One region of the Salipaludibacillus sp. HK11 genome, then DNA from elsewhere that is predicted to be linked to it. Evidence: predicted binding sites of a transcription regulator. Region 1 holds the regulator's gene; the other holds the start of a gene.
The links. The regulator CtsR, encoded in region 1, represses protease genes until heat stress. The targets are predictions, from matches to a motif close to ATGGTCAATAAAGGTCAAACA.
Positions count from the first base shown of each region.

Region 1 (9,883 bases):
AATAACTCGCCGCGAGGCACAAAATCGCCCATAATTAGGGAATCTTCCCTCTTAAAAGTAGGACGCAACTGGGAAATGAAAAAACCTTCTTATAAATGAGGATGTCTATTTTGTATGACGTAAAAGATAGAAGGCGAAGGAATATGAACCAGAGAGACTGGGGGGGGAATAGAAAGCCACCTATTCCCTTGAAAAATTTAATGAAGACATTGACTGAATAAAAAAATATTAAAAAGTAATGCGAGTGGTCGAGTTAGCATTCGCATTACTATTAAAGCTTTTTTCTCACGTTAATAAAATTTACTTCCAAAACATTTATCAATACTATTTCCTATTCTTTATTGCTTGTTTGTTTTGATAGATAGCCCAGTGAATTTCTTCTTCCGTATATAGGGACAATTTAATTTTCTTCATTTTTTACCCCTCCTTTTGTTCTTTTTACTATCATAACTTATGTTATTAGAGTTAAGTTAATTTGCGTTAGGTTTCTTGACAAAGAAATTTATTGAGATTATTTAATGATATTATTATTCATGAAGAACTAGAGAAGTAAATAACTAAATATACTGTTGTTAAAAGTTAAACCAAAACGCATATAATGAAGTTTTATAAAGTGCCACTATCATTAAAATCTAGATACTCTCCTATATTTGAGAAAGAGAAAACAGGTAAGAATATTTTTATCTATTGATGTTGCCGTCTAATAAACACAGCAAAGTACTTACACTATAGCTATTCACTAACCTTTAATTAGATTGAATTTAAAAGGCGATCTCTAGTAGTAGTTCTGCATTTATTAATAAATCGTTACCAATGAGGTTAAATAGGAAATACTTGCCACACACATAAAAAAAGAGTTATGATAGTTTTTAAATTCCAAAGATGGGGTAGTTACCTTGAGAGTAAAAAGGCATATAATAAACTTCTTGACTTCATATTTAAGCACGATTTTTCACGAAAATAAAATGAGGAGGTGGTAAGTTTGGAGTGGTCAATGTTTATGGAAAATGAGTTAGTAATAATCACGAGTCGGCTATTGCTTGCTGCAATACTTGGTGGTTTGGTGGGGATTGAGAGAGAGTTTCACCATCATCCGGCAGGATTTCGAACGCATTTATTAGTAAGTGTAGGGTCAAGTTTAATTATGCTGTTAGCTTTTTATGGATTTCAAGATTATATTGCAGAAAATCAAGATGTAGTCACATTTGACCCTTCTCGTTTAGCCGCTTATGTTGTTTCCGGGATTGGTTTTTTAGGGGCAGGTACAATTCTTGTTCAAGGTTACACGGTAAGAGGATTAACAACAGCAGCATCGATTTGGGTTGTGGCAGCGATAGGTTTAACCGTTGGAGCTGGGATGTATGTTGCCGCCATGGTTGCTACGATTATTGTTATTTTAAGTTTATTGTTTTTAGGGAGAATCACGTTTCGTTTTGGCATGCAACAAGAAAGAAATAAGATTACCATTGTGGTTGAAGAAGAAACAGCCGAACTAAATAAAGTGATGAGAATTTTTGAGGAACAGGAAATGTTTCCAAAAGGTATTAAATCAAAGAAAAAAACTGCATCTGATGGAAATCCGATGGTTGAATACCAATTAATTATAGAATATAAAGAAGAGAGTGGTATGAATAAAGTGATTGACAAATTACATCGAATCCCATTTGTGAAAAAAATAAGGGTGGAAAAAAACTCACATGAAACTTGGTAATATGACGAAAATAGGAAATTGACTTATAGTTCCTCTTACCCCAACAGATGTAAAAACCTTCGAGCTCTTACTGAAGAACCATCATGAAAGCAGACAACACCTACCTTGATAAATGGCGAACGACATTATAAATCCAGAATGAGTGTCGTTCGTTCCTTTAAAATAAATGTATGCCCTTACGGCTTACCTTAATATTGCAACTTTGGCATATTCAAAATAACTAAACATCAATAACAGAAGCATCGAATTTACCTCACGCATATATATCAAGAAGACTAATAAGATAAGTCTATATAAGTTCTAAGTTTACTAATACTGTCGAATCAGAAAAAATAATTAATTCTAGAAGTGAAAATTTCACTTTAGAGGCAAAAATTCAACCTTTCTAATGCATAAAAAAAATATCGAGCCCGCTGTAAGCGAAGTACTGATTTTTGATTATTGAAACACATGAGTTATCAAAGCAAATAAGTAAAATTTATATAAAAACTTATGGTTGAATATCGATTAATTGTGGAATATAAAAAAGAGAGTGTGAAATTAGTTCTCGAATATACAAAAAATTCCGATTGAAATACGATTGCATTCATCTTTGTATATATGACGAAAATATTGATACAAAATAGTTGCACCATTCGTAAAAAAAGATATAATGTAGTTAAAGTCAAATATAGTCAAAGTCAGTAAAATTTACTTGCTGACAAATTTGCAAGTCTGAAGAGGTAGTAAATGTATCGCTATGCATCATATAAAATGATTTACATAAGCCTCGATGAATTAATTTAGATGTTATTGAATTTTTGAAACAGGTAATAGTTGCATCTACTTTGTGTAGTAAAGGAGGGGGATGCGTTGAGAAATATATCGGATGTTATAGAACACTATTTGAAACAAGTGATCTCAGGAAATGGGCAAGAACTGATTGAAGTAAAAAGAAGTGAATTAGCAGAACAATTTGATTGTGTTCCTTCCCAAATAAATTATGTTATACGCACACGTTTTACAGTTGAAAAAGGTTACATGGTAGAAAGTAAACGTGGAGGCGGCGGATACATTCGGATCATTAGAGTCAAAGCTGATAACCAGCTTGCATTATATGATCAGTTGATTGAGCTAGTTGGAAATGAAATTCCGCAATTAGCAGCGAATAATATGATTATTCGTTTACTTGAAGAGGATGCAATCACAAAACGAGAAGCTAACCTTATGCAAAGTGTTATTGACCGCGAAGTGATTTCTATCCAACTTCCTTACAGGGATGAGTTGAGAGCAAATATTTTAAAGGCAATGTTATCTACACTAAAATATAAAGAATGGAAGGAAAGATAACAATAGAAGGAGGAGGTTCTGATGCTCTGTCAAGAATGCCAACAGCGACAAGCTAGTCTGCATTTCACAAAAATTATTAATGGCGAGAAAACAGAATTTCATATTTGTGAAATTTGTGCCAAGGATAAAGGGGAATATATTCCAGGTTCTAATAGTTTCTCGATCCACCAATTGTTATCAGGATTGTTGGAGGATGATCAGCCTTTTTCATCAACGACGAACAAATCATATGAAAAAATACAGCCAGAATTAAAGTGTTCTAACTGCGGTATGTCTTATCAACAGTTTGCGGAGATCGGGAAATTTGGCTGCGCGGAGTGCTACCGAAGTTTTGAAGAGAAACTTGATCCAATTTTTCGAAGAATTCACGGAGGAAATGCGACACACTCTGGCAAAATTCCAAAGCGTAAGGGAAAAGATTTACACATTCATCGTGAAATTGAGGATTTAAAAGAACAGCAAAAGAAACTAATTGCGGAAGAAGAGTTTGAAGAAGCTGCAAAAACAAGGGATCAGATTCGCTCCTTAGAAAATAACTTGCAAGGAAAAGGGGGGACGTAATCATGTCTTTGGAATCGTTTATGAACGAGGCGATAAGTCCTTGGATGAAAAATCAAGGACCTGACGCAGATATTGTTATTAGTAGTAGAGTCAGATTGGCGCGGAATTTGCAAAGTATCCCGTTTCCGATGGCAGCCAATAAGGAACAGTTAGCTAAAATTAACGATCAAGTCGATCGAACATTTACAGGAAAAACACATGGGGAGTTTGGACAATTAGAGTTTTTAAAAATGAATGAGTTAGCTGAAAACGAAAAACAAGTCTTGGTAGAAAAGCACTTAATTAGTCCAACGCTATCGAATGAATCGAAAGCAGGTAGCGTCCTCCTTAGTGAAGACGAATCATTGAGTATTATGATTAATGAAGAAGATCACTTTCGAATTCAATGTTTGTTGTCTGGCTTTCAACTAGATAAGGGGTTAGAGTTTGCCAATGGAATGGATGACTGGATAGAAGGAGAAATGGATTTTGCATTTGATGAGAATCGCGGATATTTAACAAGTTGCCCAACCAATGTAGGAACGGGATTGAGATCTTCTGTAATGATGCATTTACCAGCACTTGTTTTGACGAAGAAACTTAATCGAATATTACCTGCTATTAACCAACTGGGATTGGTAGTTCGGGGCATATATGGTGAAGGTAGTGAAGCACTAGGAAATCTGTTTCAAATTTCGAACCAAATGACTTTGGGGAAATCAGAAAAAGATATTGTCGATGACCTTCAGAGTGTTGTTACGCAATTGATTGCTCATGAACGTTCAGCAAGAGAGACGCTCCTGCAACAGTCGCAAATTCAGTTGGAAGACAGAATATATCGCTCCTATGGAATCCTTGCATATAGTCGGCGAATGGAGTCAAAAGAAGCGATGCAACGATTATCCGATGTGAGAATGGGAATTGATATGGGGTTAATTGAAGACATAAAAGGTAATATTCTAAATGAATTGATGATTGTGACGCAGCCTGGATTTTTGCAACAGTACGCAGGTGAGAGTCTTACTGCAGAACAGCGTGACCAACGAAGAGCAACATTAATACGCGAAAGATTTAAATTAGAATGTAGTAGTGAATTATTTGACGGAGGTGGAGAGGCATGATGTTTGGAAGATTTACTGAACGCGCGCAGAAAGTATTGGCATTAGCACAAGATGAAGCAGGAAGGTTAGGGCACAGTAATATAGGTACAGAACATATTTTGTTAGGGTTAGTTAGCGAAGGAGAAGGAATTGCAGCTAAGGCTTTGACGGCATTAGGACTAGGAGCTGAAAAAATCCAGTCTGAAGTTGAAAATCTTATTGGTAGAGGCGAGGAAAATTCAAAGCAAATTCATTATACTCCAAGAGCGAAAAAAGTGATTGAATTATCAATGGATGAGGCAAGAAAGCTTGGTCACTCATATGTTGGCACGGAGCACATTCTTCTTGGTTTGATCCGTGAAGGAGAAGGCGTAGCTGCTCGTGTGTTAAATAACCTGGGAGTAAGTTTAAATAAAGCTAGGCAACAAGTGTTACAACTATTAGGTTCCAATGAATCTGCAAACAGTCAACAGCAAGCAGCAGGCAGTGGTAGCTCTAATGCTAGCACACCGACGTTGGATAGCTTGGCAAGAGACTTAACGGCGATTGCAAAAGAAGATCAAATTGATCCAGTTATCGGCCGTGCCAAGGAAATTGAGCGAGTCATTCAAATTCTTAGTCGGCGCACGAAGAATAACCCAGTACTAATCGGTGAACCGGGTGTTGGTAAAACGGCGATTGCTGAAGGATTAGCTCAGCAAATAGTTGATAATGAAGTACCAGAAACCCTTCGTGGTAAGCGTGTTATGACACTTGATATGGGGACAGTTGTCGCTGGTACAAAATATCGTGGAGAGTTTGAAGACCGTCTGAAGAAAGTTATGGAAGAGATTCGCCAAGCAAATAATGTGATATTGTTTATTGATGAGTTACACACGTTGATTGGTGCTGGTGGCGCTGAAGGTGCGATTGATGCATCGAACATCTTAAAACCATCTCTAGCAAGAGGCGAATTACAATGCATTGGTGCAACAACAATTGATGAATTTAGAAAATATATCGAAAAAGATACGGCACTTGAGCGTCGTTTCCAACCAATTCAAGTTGATGAGCCGACCGTTGAGGAGTCTATACAAATTTTGACAGGGTTAAGAGACCGGTATGAAGCACATCATCGTGTAACGATTACTGATGAGGCAGTCAAATCTGCCGTAGAGTTATCGGATCGTTATATTTCCGATCGATTTTTACCAGATAAAGCAATTGACTTAATTGATGAAGCAGGGTCGAAAGTTCGTTTACGCTCTTATACGGCACCACCGAACTTAAAAGAAAAAGAGCAAAATTTGGATGACTTACGTAAGGAGAAAGATGCAGCCGTTCAAAGTCAAGAGTTCGAAAAAGCAGCTTCGCTTCGTGATAAAGAACAGAAACTTCGCGAAGAGCTTGAGAAAATGAAAGATCAGTGGAAAGAAAAACAAGGTCAGGAAGATTCTGAAGTAACAACAGAAGATATAGCTTCTATTGTAGCGACGTGGACAGGAATTCCTGTCAGTAAACTAGCCGAGGAGGAAACGGATCGTCTTTTACGAATGGAAGATATCCTTCACAACCGAGTTATTGGTCAAGAAGAAGCCGTAAAAGCAGTCTCGAAAGCAGTTCGACGTGCGCGGGCAGGGTTGAAGGATCCGAAACGACCAATTGGCTCATTTATTTTCCTTGGTCCAACAGGTGTTGGTAAAACGGAATTGGCTAGAGCTGTAGCGGAATCCTTGTTCGGTGATGAAGAAGCGATTATTCGTATTGATATGTCAGAGTATATGGAAAAACACACGACGAGTCGTTTGGTTGGCTCCCCCCCAGGATATGTCGGTCATGAAGATGGAGGGCAGCTTACAGAGAAAGTTCGCCGAAAGCCGTATTCTGTTATCCTTCTAGATGAAGTAGAGAAGGCTCACCCTGAAGTGTTTAACATTTTGCTTCAAGTACTTGAAGATGGATTTTTAACCGATTCAAAGGGCCGTAGAGTTGACTTCAGAAATACAGCGATCATTATGACATCGAACGTTGGGGCAAGTGCGTTGAGACAAGAAAAAAACCTTGGGTTTACTGCACAACGAGATGGAGAGGGTTACAAAGATATGAAAGGGAAAGTCATGGGGGAATTGAAGAAAAGTTTCCGTCCCGAGTTCCTAAACCGTATTGATGAAATCATTGTATTTCATTCCCTCGAGAAGAGTCATATCCAGCAAATTGTTTCGCTGATGGCAAATGAATTAAAAAAGCGTCTGTCTGAGCAGGATATTGATTTTGAATTATCAGAAGAAGCGAAGATGAAAATTGCCGATGATGGTTTTGATTCTGAATACGGTGCCCGTCCTCTTCGTCGTGCATTGCAAAAACAAGTGGAAGATCGATTGTCAGAAGAACTTCTGCGTGGAAACATTAAAAAAGGACAATCAGTGAAGATAAGCTTAAAAGACGGTGAATATGTTGTGACGTCTAAAAAGAATGAGAATAGTAAAGAAAAAGAAAGAAATGAAATTTAAGTAAAAAAGGAACATATAAATAAGAATGGGGAGAAGTCACTGAATGCACCAGGCTTCTCCTTTTTCTGTTTAAAAGATCGATCCGAGAGGGAAATTTTTTTGTTTTTTCCATAATAGAATCTTTCTGCTAAAATAAAGGATAGGATCATCAAAGAGGAGACGATTATATGGCAAAACGAAAAACAAAATTTGTTTGTCAAGATTGCGGATATCAATCAACGAAATGGATGGGGAAATGCCCAGGCTGTGATAGTTTTAATTCTTTAGTAGAAGAAATTGAGGCAGAATCCGCAAGCCAAAAACGAAGCTTTGTCACTTCGGCAGGAGAATACGTTGCAAAACCTCAACCAATAACGAAAATTGAACGGACAAATGAACAGCGAATTAGCACTCATATTAATGAATTAAATCGTGTGCTTGGTGGCGGAGTTGTACCAGGGTCTTTGGTTTTAGTTGGGGGAGACCCGGGTATTGGTAAGTCTACCCTCCTTTTACAAGTATCGGCGACTCTTTCTGAGAATAAAAAGCGTGTGCTTTATATATCAGGGGAAGAATCTGTTAAACAAACGAAGTTAAGAGCAGATCGATTAGGGATTGGAAATGACGAGCTATATGTATTAGCGGAAACCGATGTTGATTTAATTGAAAAAGTGATTGAAGAGTTGAACCCTGCTGTTGTGATTATTGATTCGATTCAAACTGTTTATCTTGATGGGGTGACGAGTGCACCAGGAAGTGTTTCACAAGTGAGAGAGTCTACTTCTCAGTTTATGAGAATTGCAAAAACTAAAGGGATTGCTATTTTTTTAGTCGGTCATGTAACGAAACAAGGATCGATTGCAGGTCCGAGAATATTAGAACATATGGTCGACTGTGTGCTTTATTTTGAAGGGGAGAGACATCATACATTCCGAATACTTCGAGCAGTAAAGAATCGGTTTGGTTCGACAAATGAAATCGGTATCTTTGAAATGAAAGAACTCGGATTAGAGGAAGTCTTAAATCCGTCAGAAATTTTTCTTGAAGAACGTTCATCCGGAGCTGCAGGATCAGCCATTGTCGCTTCAATGGAGGGGACGCGAACAGTTCTCGTTGAAATTCAATCGTTGATTTCACCAACAAGTTTTGGCAATCCGAGAAGGATGGCGACAGGTTTAGACCATAATCGAATTTCATTAATTATTGCTGTGCTTGAAAAAAGAGTCGGTTTGATGCTGCAAAATCATGATGCATATGTGAAAGTTGCTGGGGGTGTTCGTTTAGATGAGCCTTCCGTAGATTTATCTATTGCCGTATCTATCGCTTCAAGTTTTCGTGATGTCCCGACAGCGCCTGCTGATGTGATTATTGGTGAAGTGGGACTCACTGGTGAAGTGCGTCGCGTAGCTCGTATCGAGCAACGAGTGATGGAGGCGGTAAAACTTGGTTTTCAACGAGTAATCATCCCGAAAAGAAATATAGGCGGGTGGACTTTTCCAGATGGAATTGAAGTAATTGGGGTCGAAAATGTTAGTGAAGCAATTAAAGTCTCGTTAGGAGGGGTGTCAAGTGGATCACCAACGTTCGAATTATGATACAAACTTTATAAGTACTGTACTGAAACTTGTGGCACCAGGAACAGCCTTAAGAGAAGGGATCGATAATGTCCTTCGGGCTAATACGGGAGGTCTGATTGTACTAGGGTATAATAACGAAATGATGTCTTTAGTTGATGGTGGTTTTTTTATCAACAGTGATTTTTCTCCTGCTTATTTATATGAGTTAGCAAAAATGGATGGTGCTATTATTTTAAGTGAAGATGGCGGCCGAATATTGTATGCTAACACGCAATTAGTACCTGAAAATACGATTGAATCAACGGAAACGGGGATTCGTCATCGGACGGCACAACGTGTTGCAAGGCAAACTGGTAATTTAGTTATTTCGATCTCGCAAAGAAGAAATGTAATTACTCTATACCAAGGAGAATATCGTTATGCTCTTAAAGATATAGGTGTGATTCTAACCAAGGCAAACCAAGCGATTCAGACATTAGAAAAATATAAATCGGTACTTGATCAAAGTACAACTAACCTGGGGGCTCTGGAATTTGAGGAATTGGTTACATTCCAAGAAGTTTCCCAAGTCATGCATCGAATTGAAATGGTGCTAAGGATTAAAACTGAAATTTTGAACTATGTGAATGAGTTAGGAAACGAAGGACGGCTCATTTCCATGCAATTAGAAGAACTAGTATTAAATACAGAGGATGAGGCAACACTACTTATCAAAGATTATATGAAAGATGCAAAGCAAGACCCTAAAAATGTATTAAAAAAACTTAAGCGTCTGTCTAAAGATGAATTGTTAGATGACCAAGTCATTGTCAAATTACTCGGTCACGGTAAAATTACTAATTTACCCGAACAACCAGTTTGTCCTCGTGGATATCGAATTCTGAATAAAATTCCACGAATTCCACCAATTGTTGTCAGAAATTTAGTCGGGAAATTCCAAGAGTTGTCGCATATTTTGCGTGCCACCATTGAGGAGTTAGATGAGGTAGATGGAATAGGAGAAGCGAGAGCTAAGAAGATCAAAGATGGGTTAACAAGAATTCAAGAACAACTATTTATTGATAGACATATTTAAACGAACGAGCGTGTCGAAATAAATCAACTATTGACGTATAGATATAAGGACGATATAATTGAACGTTTACTATAATTGACAAT
Region 1 is NZ_CP181045.1:3,879,477-3,889,359, forward strand. It holds gene ACM26V_RS18250 (MgtC/SapB family protein) at 983-1,711, shown strand; gene ACM26V_RS18255 (CtsR family transcriptional regulator) at 2,564-3,040, shown strand; gene ACM26V_RS18260 (UvrB/UvrC motif-containing protein) at 3,062-3,601, shown strand; gene ACM26V_RS18265 (protein arginine kinase) at 3,604-4,701, shown strand; gene clpC (ATP-dependent protease ATP-binding subunit ClpC) at 4,698-7,169, shown strand; gene radA (DNA repair protein RadA) at 7,337-8,743, shown strand; gene disA (DNA integrity scanning diadenylate cyclase DisA) at 8,718-9,800, shown strand.

Region 2 (9,883 bases), 1.2 Mb from region 1:
CCCATTTAAGATTTGCAGGGTCACGTTCTGCTGTTACTTTGATCTCTTTTCCATCAACGATAAGGTTGTCACCTTTTGCTTCAACTTTTACGTCAAGCTTTCCATGAACGGAATCATATTGTAGTAAATGTGCTAGCATATTTGCATCTGTAAGGTCATTAACCGCGACTACTTCTACCTTTGGATTTGCAAGAGCCTGTCTGAAAACGACACGTCCGATACGACCAAAACCATTAATACCAATCTTTGTTGCCATGATAAAATTCCTCCTTATTTGTGGTAAAGCTAATATTTATTTTCAAAGGGGATACCCCTTGAATAAACGAATTTAATTATCGAGACTGAAACTTAATTATTTAAAATTGCTTTAGCAGCGCCTTCATCAGTGACAAGAACCTCATTCGGCCGTTGTTTCATATAAGCTTGAATCGCTTTTGCTTTCGAAGTGCCACCAGCTACAGCAATTATATCGGGTATATTTTTTAAATCTTCTAGTTGAAGTCCAATAGTGAGTACTTTATGAATAATGTCCCCTGATTGATTAAAATAATAACCAAATGCTTCAGCAACTGCTTTTTTCTCATCTAACTTTTTCAATACCTCTTTTGTAGAGTTCCGTCGTTCAGCCATCATCTTTGCCTCACCAATACCGTGAATAACCATTGTTGCTGAATGTATAAGCTCGAGGATTTCTACTACAGATGTCTCATTAATCAACGATTCATAAGCTTCTTTACTTAGCTGATCTGGAACATGAAGCAATCGATACGTACCCATTGCTTTTCTAGCCATCGTTGCACAGATTGTGTTTGCCTGATTCTCTACTTGCTCGCCTAATCCACCACGAGCAGGGACAAATAATGTTTCTTTCAAATTTGAATCTGGAACGAGCATTTCTGCTACAGCTGCAATCGACGTGCCACCTGTTATGGCAATAATATTATCTCTTGTTGCCATTTTTTGTTTAACTAAATTGACACAAGCTCGACCCATTTCTTTTTGTACCCATGAATATTCATCACTATCTCCTGGAACAATATGTAATTCTGATACACCTAATTTGTTTTGCAGTTCTTCTTCCATCGACCTTGTTTGGAACACTTCTTTCATGACCACTTCTAATTGACCAAGTAAATTATGCCCATCATCTGTTAATGTCATTCCGCTTGCGGCAAATGCAACTAGCCCTTGTTCTTTTAAAAAAGTCACTTCGCTTCTTAAGACTCGTTCAGACATGTCTAAATTAGTAGCTAAGGTCCGTCGTCCAATCGGTTGCATTAATCGAATAAAACGTAAAATACGGAACCGTTGCCCTAGAACTTCAATTAAATCAGGCAGTAATTTTTTTTGCAAGTCTAAAAGCACGTTCATGCCAATTCCCCTTTGTCGCACAATCTCACAGGGACTTGACACGTCCCCTGTAGACATATTATGTCCCGCATGGCGAAAAAAAAGACTGCTTTCTTTAGTCGTACGATAAGCAAGCTTTCAATCACTTGCACCACTAGTATAACAAGGAAAAGTCTGCTAATCAACTACTATCATGTGAACAATTTATGTTATGTAAGGTTTCCCCACTCATACCAACGGTCATTCAAGCAATTCTTTTTTTAATTTAGTATACGATATAATCCCTTCATCAAGTACATTGCCATTTTTATCTTCAATAACAGGAATACGAATTTGATATTTTTCTAGCCAAATATCATCTGTATAAATATCTCTTACTTCAATGTCGAAAGAGGCCTCTTTTTTTAACAGCTGAAGTTCTGCAAATCCTTTATCACAAAGGGGACAATCTTTTTTTGTATAAAAATAAATGATCATGATCTTAGTACCTCCTTAAGAAAATCTTTTCCTCTGAGCTGAAGAAACAATATGCAATTCTTCCCTGTATTTCGCTATCGTTCTTCTAGATACATTAATTTTAAACTCACTTTTCATCAAATGAACTATTTTCTGGTCTGATAAAGGCTTTTGTTTATTTTCTTCATCAACCATTTTCTTTATAAACATTTTCACTCGCTCCGCTGATGAACTAGACTCAGCAGCATCACGTCCAACCATTTCGTTAAAAAAGTATTTCAGTTCATACAATCCTCTTGGTGTTTGCACATATTTATTCTTCGTTGCTCGAGAAACAGTTGATTCATGTACCTTTATTTCTTCTGCAATTCTCTTCAATGTAAGAGGTTTTAAATGCGTAGGTCCGTGTACAAAGAAGGCATGCTGATTATCGACGATTGCTTCTGACACTCTTAATATCGTCTGTTGTCTTTGGACAATGCTCCGTTTTAACCATTGGAACTGATAAAATTTTTGTTTAAAATATTCTTTCGTTTCTACATTTTTATTTCCCATCATTTTTTTGTATTCTTCGTTGATTAACATTTTTGGCATATGCTGTTCATTCAAATTTACTAAAAATTTATTTTTCACTTTCGTAACTATTACGTCGGGAATAACGTATTTAGCGGGGGCACGACAAAACAGTGACCCTGGTTTCGGATTTAATGTCTGAATAAAATCAGCAACCATTTGCACATTTTCAATCATTACATTCTCTTGATTCGCTATTTTCCGGTACTTATTTGTTGCCAAATTATCTAAATGGTTCTGTACGATTCTTTCTGATAATGGGTCTCTCGTTTCCAAATGGTCAAGTTGAATGAGCAAGCACTCTTGTAAAGAAAATGCTCCGACACCATAAGGTTCGAGCGTTTGTAATAGATTTATCCCCTCTTTCACAGCAATTAATGTCTCGCTCATTTCAACAGCTAAATCATTGATCGTTTGCTTCAAATAGCCATTTTCATCAACACTTAACGCTAAGTAGGAAATGATTCTCCGCTTTCTAGGTTGCAGTTGCAGAAGTCTTATTTGATTTAATAAATAATCTTGCAAACCATCTTCTTGTTCTCTAAGGTGATCCATTGAGGGATTTTCGCTACCAGCTTGATTTTTTGATTTCTGATCGTATATTGGCAACCTATCATTGACTTTTGGTTGCACTAAATCTTCTTGCACTTCTTGATCCTTTAATTCAATAAGGGGATTATCCAATTGTTGCTCCTGTAAATATTCATTCAAATCTAGGAGAGAATATTGCAAGATAGTAATTGCCTGCCTTAGTTCATTTGTCATGACCAATTTCGTTGACTGCTTTTGAAATAAACCATAGTCCATATTCATTCAGTAAATCCCCCTAACGAAGAGTAATCAACAAAATATGCCTTATAGTATTATTCATTAATCCTTTTCTTCATATTATACATGAACAAATACCTCTCGTGATTTATCTCTAACATTATAGTAGTTAACAACCAATTGAACTTCAAATTAATGTTTGAAATCATTTAAGAAAGGTTATGATTAAAAGTGGAAGATTTTCTTCTTTATTTTAGGTGATTATTATTTGACCTTCATTGACCTTTAAGGTTATGATGGAAACATACTTAGAGGAAGAAAGAGTATCGACCTAATTAAGCAGATCGACGCTATTAGGGAGCAACCTCTGCAATTCAATTTAAGATAATATAAAGGAGGAATATAACCATGAACTTAGTACCAACGGTTATTGAACAAACAAATCGCGGTGAACGTGCCTATGACATTTATTCTCGTCTCTTAAAGGACCGCATTATCATGCTCGGTTCCGGAATTGATGACAATGTCTCAAATTCAATCGTAGCTCAATTGCTTTTCCTTACTGCTGATGATCCCGATAAGGATATTTCACTGTATATTAACAGCCCAGGCGGGTCTATCACTTCAGGGATGGCGATCTACGATACAATGCAATTTATTAAACCTAAGGTTCAAACAATTTGTATTGGAATGGCTGCTTCCATGGGAGCTTTCCTATTAGCAGCTGGTGAACCAGGGAAACGTTTTGCGCTTCCAAACAGTGAAGTAATGATCCACCAACCTTTAGGTGGTACACAAGGTCAAGCTTCTGACATTGAGATTCACGCTAAGCGTATTGTTGAAATGAAGGAAAATTTGAATCAAATATTAGCCGATCGAACAGGTCAGCCAATCGAAACTGTACGTAAAGATACTGATCGTGATAATTTCATGTCTGCACTTGATGCTAAAAATTACGGATTGATTGACGAAGTTATGGAAAAAGGTTCTGACATTAAATCATAATATAGCAAACAAAAAGGGGTAGTCATTTGACTATCCCTTTTTATACTTAATGAATGTTTAACTTCACTAAAGGATTAAAGTATTAGATAAACGAAGGCTTTCGCCATGAAGGACTTGGCGACAAGCCAAGTTTTTCTAATGATTCGTTTCGTAATTTATAAATTAATTCTTTCATACTTTGAAAGAGAAAAATCGAAAGAGGATAAATTATCACATACATTTATTCCTAATCTACTCTTCTTTGCTTACAAATAAACACAAAGTATCCATTGCAACTTGCTCATCAGGTCCTTCTATTTTCAAATGAATGTCCTTATTCGCTCCAACTGCAAGGCTCATAATTCCCATAATACTTTTCGCGTTAACCTTTTTCCCATCTTTCTCTATGAAAATATTTGAGGCAAACCGATTTGCCTCTTGAACAAACAATGCCGCTGGTCGTGCTTGAAGTCCCGTTTTTCTCGTTACGGTTACTGTTTTTTCAATCATTTCATTATCCCCCTCATTATTATCTAACTGCCAATATTGATTCAAACGCTTTCATAATTATTTATGAAGAACAGGGAATTATACCTTTTCCCCTGCCCTGAGCTTATTAGCGAATTCTTCAATCTTTCGTAACCGATGATTTACACCTGATTTACTTACTTTCCCACTCTCTATCATTTCACCCAATTCCTTCAATGTCACATCTTGATGATCAATGCGAAGCTGGGCAATTTCTTGAAGCTTGTCAGGTAACGTTTCAAGACCAACTTCTCTTCTAATAAAGCGTATATTTTCCACTTGACGCATTGCGGCGCCAACAGTTTTATTCAAATTTGCTGTTTCACAATTAACTAGACGATTTACCGAGTTACGCATATCTTTCATGATTCGCACATCTTCAAAGCGAAGTAAAGCCTGATGAGCTCCAATTACATTTAGAAACTCACTAATTTTTTCACTCTCTTTCAAGTATAGAATAAATCCTTTTTTTCTCTCAATCATTTTTGCACTAAAATGAAAATGGCTAATTAAATCACATAGAGAACGATTATGTTCTTCATAGAAAGAGAAAATCTCTAAATGATATGAAGACGTTTCTGGGTGATTGACTGATCCTCCAGCCAAGAATGCCCCTCGTAAATATGCCCTTTTACAACATTCTTTTTTTACTAATTCTTCAGAAATCTCTCTCGTAAAAGCAAAATTTTCATCAACTATGTGAAGAGTCTCCAAAATTTTTCGAGCATCCTTCGATATTCTAGCAACATAAACATTGTTTTTCTTCAGTCTCATCTTTTTACGTACAAGCAATTCTACGTGAACTTCGTAATTTGACTTTAATAACGTATAAATTCTTCTCGCTATCGCAGCATTCTCGGTTTGAATATCGAGAGTGATTTTCATATTACGAATCGAAATTGCTCCGTTCATTCGAATCAGCGCTGCTAATTCAGCTTTCGAGCAGCATGGCTGCACTTCCATTTGCGTCAATTCTTTTTTAACCATAGATGCAAAGGACATGGTCTCACCCCTAACCTCTAAAACCTTCATCACCACTATACTTTTATTCCTTAACGTAGTTCAATATTCTAAAAACGAGCTATTCTCATCGCCCAGTGTATGATCAGACTATTATACCATGGCTACGGTGATTTTATAACAGAGAAACTAATCGCTGAGACAATTTAATCGGATCATGTCGTAGCAATTCATCATCAAAATAGAGTAAATGGTCATCAATCAATAGGATCCCCATCTTTGTTAAATCTTCTTCATCAACAACGACACCTTCTGCTCCATCTTTTTTATACCGCTGAGCATATGAAAAGGGAATCTTTTGTGTATTCAATAAGACTGCATCAATAATTTTTTCGCGTGCGTGATTATCGATCGCTTTCACATGATCAGAAACGGTGTACCCATCTGTTTCTCCAGGTTGAGTCATCACATTACATATATAAACTTTCATAGCACTTGTTTTTATTAAAGCTTCTTCCATTCCAGGTACCAGTAAATTAGGAATCACACTCGTATACAAGCTTCCTGGACCTAGCACGATTAAATCAGCTTCATCTATCGCTTGGAGTGCATCTCTCATTGGTTCTGGATTTTCCGGCTTAAGAAACACTTTCTTAATTTTCTTCCCGATTTTCGGAATGTTTGATTCGCCCTCAGTAAAAGTACCATCCTCATATTCTGCATGTAATGTTACTTGATCATTTGATGCCGGCAATACTTTTCCTCTAACATTTAATACGCGGCTTATTTCATGAACTCCCTTTGCAAAATCTCCAGTAATAGATGTCATTCCTGCTAGTAAAAGGTTTCCTAATGAATGTCCAGATAATCCATTACCATTTTCAAAACGGTGCTGAAATAATTCTTCGACAAGTGGCTCTACTTCTGACAAAGCAACAAGCACATTTCGAATGTCTCCTGGTGGTGGGATGTTTAATTCTCTTCTTAATCTACCGGAACTTCCACCATCGTCCGCTACCGTGACAATAGCTGTGATATCGACTGGGAAAGTCTTCAAGCCTCTCAATAAAACCGATAAACCCGTTCCCCCACCTAGGACGACCACTTTTGCTTTCTTCAATTTTCTTTTCTTCCTTTTTCCACATCACGATGGGTCACGTAAGAGAAATAATCAAGCTTTTCAAGATGTTCCTTGAAGTACTCCGCAAGTGTTACGGAACGGTGTTTTCCACCAGTACATCCAATCGCTAACACAAGCTGACTTTTTCCTTCCCGTTTGTAAAAGGGGAGCGTGTATTGAAGAAAATCATCTAATTTTTCAATGAATTGCTGGGTTTCCGTCCATTTCAATACATAATCTGAAACCTCTTTTTCAAGTCCAGTCTTTGACCTCATGTGTTCAATATAATGTGGGTTAGGTAAAAATCGGACGTCAAAAACTAAATCTGCATCAATAGGAAGCCCATGCTTATATCCAAATGACATCACTTGCACAGAAAAAGCTTCCTTCGCTTCTGATGAAAATTGTTTTAATATCCGTTCACGAAGTTCCAATGGTTTTAAATCGGACGTATCAATGATAATCTTCGCCTGTCCCCTAAGATCATTAAGAATCTCTCGCTCTGCATGAATCCCTTCAAGAGGAGCCCCGCCATCGGATAATGGATGAGATCGTCTTGTCTCTTTGTAACGGCGAACGAGCGCTGAGTCTTTTGCATCAAGAAAGACGATTTGTGGCGTAACTTTACTCTCAGCTGAAATTGCATCAATAGAATCAAATAAGTGCTCAAAAAACTCACGTCCACGTAAATCAATTACTAAGGCGACTTTTTTCATTTTGTCACCGGATCCTTCTACCAAATCTATGAACTTGGGAATTAATGCTGGTGGTAAGTTATCAACACAGAAATATCCCATGTCTTCAAAACTTTGAACAGCTACTGTTTTCCCGGCTCCAGACATTCCAGTAATAATCACTAATTCAATTTTATTCGGTGTTATTTTTTTGTCTTGCATCAGATCATCCCCTTTCGTATTATATTTTTACTCTTGAAATTGCTCCCCTGCAGTGTCTAATCGGTAAGACAAAAGATTTAAGTTTTCATCATACGTGATTGTTCCATAAATCAATCCTTCACCGTATAGGACGTGGTCAAAAATGGGATAATCTCCTGAAGCCATTGGTAAATGAGGAATCTTTGTAATTGGGGTCCATGCAAGTTCTCCCTCTGGCGATTTATTTAACAATTTTCCTGAAAAATTGTTTGCTTGAAACGTAAACATCATCCATTCCTTAACAATACTACCTTTTTCTTCGATAACGACCGTGAAAACTCCTCTTAGTTCGGGATTATTTATTACCATTCCTGTTTCTTCTTTGCATTCTCTTATAACACTTTCACGAATTGACTCACGAGATTCCATTTTCCCTCCCGGAGCGACCCACCAACCGCGACTCGGTTTTCTTAACAGTAAGGCTTCGTTACTCTTCGTTAAAATACAGTTCGTTACTCGCTGCATGATGATCCCCCCTGTATATGACGCTAAAACGAAACATTATAAAGGGAAAACAATGAATTGCTTTCCTCTTAGGAAATAATTTTAGAAATGATTTCTTATCACATCTCACTAAATACGCAGAACCTTATTCACTAAAATTGCTTGTTATTATTTTGCTTAAAAGTAGTGCTAATTCACATTTTATCAACAAATATTAAGAACGTACTTCTGTTTTAGTATACTACATCTAATTTATTTCGAACAACATTTACGTAGGTAGTTAAATTCTTAGACCAGCACTAAAACATTAGAAAAACTTGGCTTGTCGCCAAGTCCTTCATGGCGAAAGCCTTGAATTAATCCTTTAGCGAAGTTAAACATTCTTAAAGTATAAAAAAGTATAAAAAAAAGGACACGAGCAAAAGCTCGTGTCAAAAGTAATATATAAAAAGGGGGTCAATTACTAAGTACATCATAACCTTTTTTTATTGCAACATTGTTACAGAAGAGTTAAGTGACAATTACGTTTTGTTAATTTTTGATTTTAATGCACTCTCACTTGATTAATTAACTTGTTTGGACCTTTCAACATTAGTATAACAGATGGACAAGGTTATGTAATACAGTTCTAAAACAGGAGATTGGTTGGCGGTATTTCAAATTTATAAATAAGGTCTATAAACTTCCCTTCCATTTCCGAAGTACGTAAATTCAAGATTGTGATTTATCTATGGAATGGGAGAAAGTTAAAATTCTCTTCGCTTATTTAATAAGCGAAAAATAAAACCACACCTTGTTTAAAGGTGTGGTTCATCCCTATATCCTTATACCTGATTTGTACTTTTTAACTCTTCCATCAGGTTCTCCACATAGTGTTGCGCTTGTTGACCAGCGATACTTCCATCACCTGTCGCAGTAACAATTTGACGAAGCATTTTCTCTCTAATATCGCCAGCTGCAAAAATACCTGGAATTTTTGTTTCCATATCTTCATTCGTCTCAACATAACCTTCTTCATTTGTAATACCTAGGTTCAAGAAAGGCTCATTAATTGGTAACATACCGATATATATGAATGCTCCATCCGTTTTAAATTCACGCTCAGAACCATCTTCTTTGTTAACTAGCGTCACGCTACCAACTTTACCATTCTCTTCGTTAATTTCTTTAACAACATGACTCCAAATAAATTCAATTTTATCATTAGCAAATGCTCGTTCTTGAAGGATTTTCTGTGCACGTAATTCATCGCGACGATGAATTACAGTAACTTTACTTGCAAATCGAGTTAAATAAACTGCTTCTTCAACGGCTGAGTCTCCCCCTCCAACAACGACGAGTTCTTTGTTTTTAAAGAAGGCTCCATCACAAACTGCACAATATGAGACTCCTTTTCCGCTAAGCTCTTTTTCTCCGGGGACTCCTAGTGCTTTATACTTTGCTCCTGTGGTGATAATAATAGACCTAGTTTTGAATTCACCACTACCAGTTTTGATAATTTTATATTCTTTTCCGTCAATAATTTCTTTCACATCACCATAAGCGTACTCAGCACCGAATTTCTTAGAATGATCAAACATTTTCATCGATAGATCAGGCCCAAGGATATGGTCATATCCTGGATAGTTTTCAACATCTTCCGTATTTGCCATTTGCCCACCTGGAATTCCTCGTTCTAACATAACTGTTGCTAAATTTGCTCTTGAGGCATAAACTGCAGCAGTCATACCAGCCGGTCCGGCTCCAATAATAATCACATCATAAA
Region 2 is NZ_CP181045.1:2,696,523-2,706,405, forward strand. It holds gene gap (type I glyceraldehyde-3-phosphate dehydrogenase) at 1-256, opposite strand, end outside; gene ACM26V_RS13110 (sugar-binding transcriptional regulator) at 349-1,371, opposite strand; gene ACM26V_RS13115 (glutaredoxin family protein) at 1,591-1,827, opposite strand; gene rpoN (RNA polymerase factor sigma-54) at 1,843-3,192, opposite strand; gene clpP (ATP-dependent Clp endopeptidase proteolytic subunit ClpP) at 3,556-4,152, shown strand; gene ACM26V_RS13130 (HPr family phosphocarrier protein) at 4,384-4,641, opposite strand; gene whiA (DNA-binding protein WhiA) at 4,720-5,661, opposite strand; gene ACM26V_RS13140 (gluconeogenesis factor YvcK family protein) at 5,795-6,739, opposite strand; gene rapZ (RNase adapter RapZ) at 6,736-7,635, opposite strand; gene ACM26V_RS13150 (NUDIX hydrolase) at 7,663-8,139, opposite strand; gene trxB (thioredoxin-disulfide reductase) at 8,943-9,883, opposite strand, start outside.
Region 2: the regulator CtsR is predicted to act here: its motif matches at 3,413-3,433, upstream of clpP (ATP-dependent Clp endopeptidase proteolytic subunit ClpP).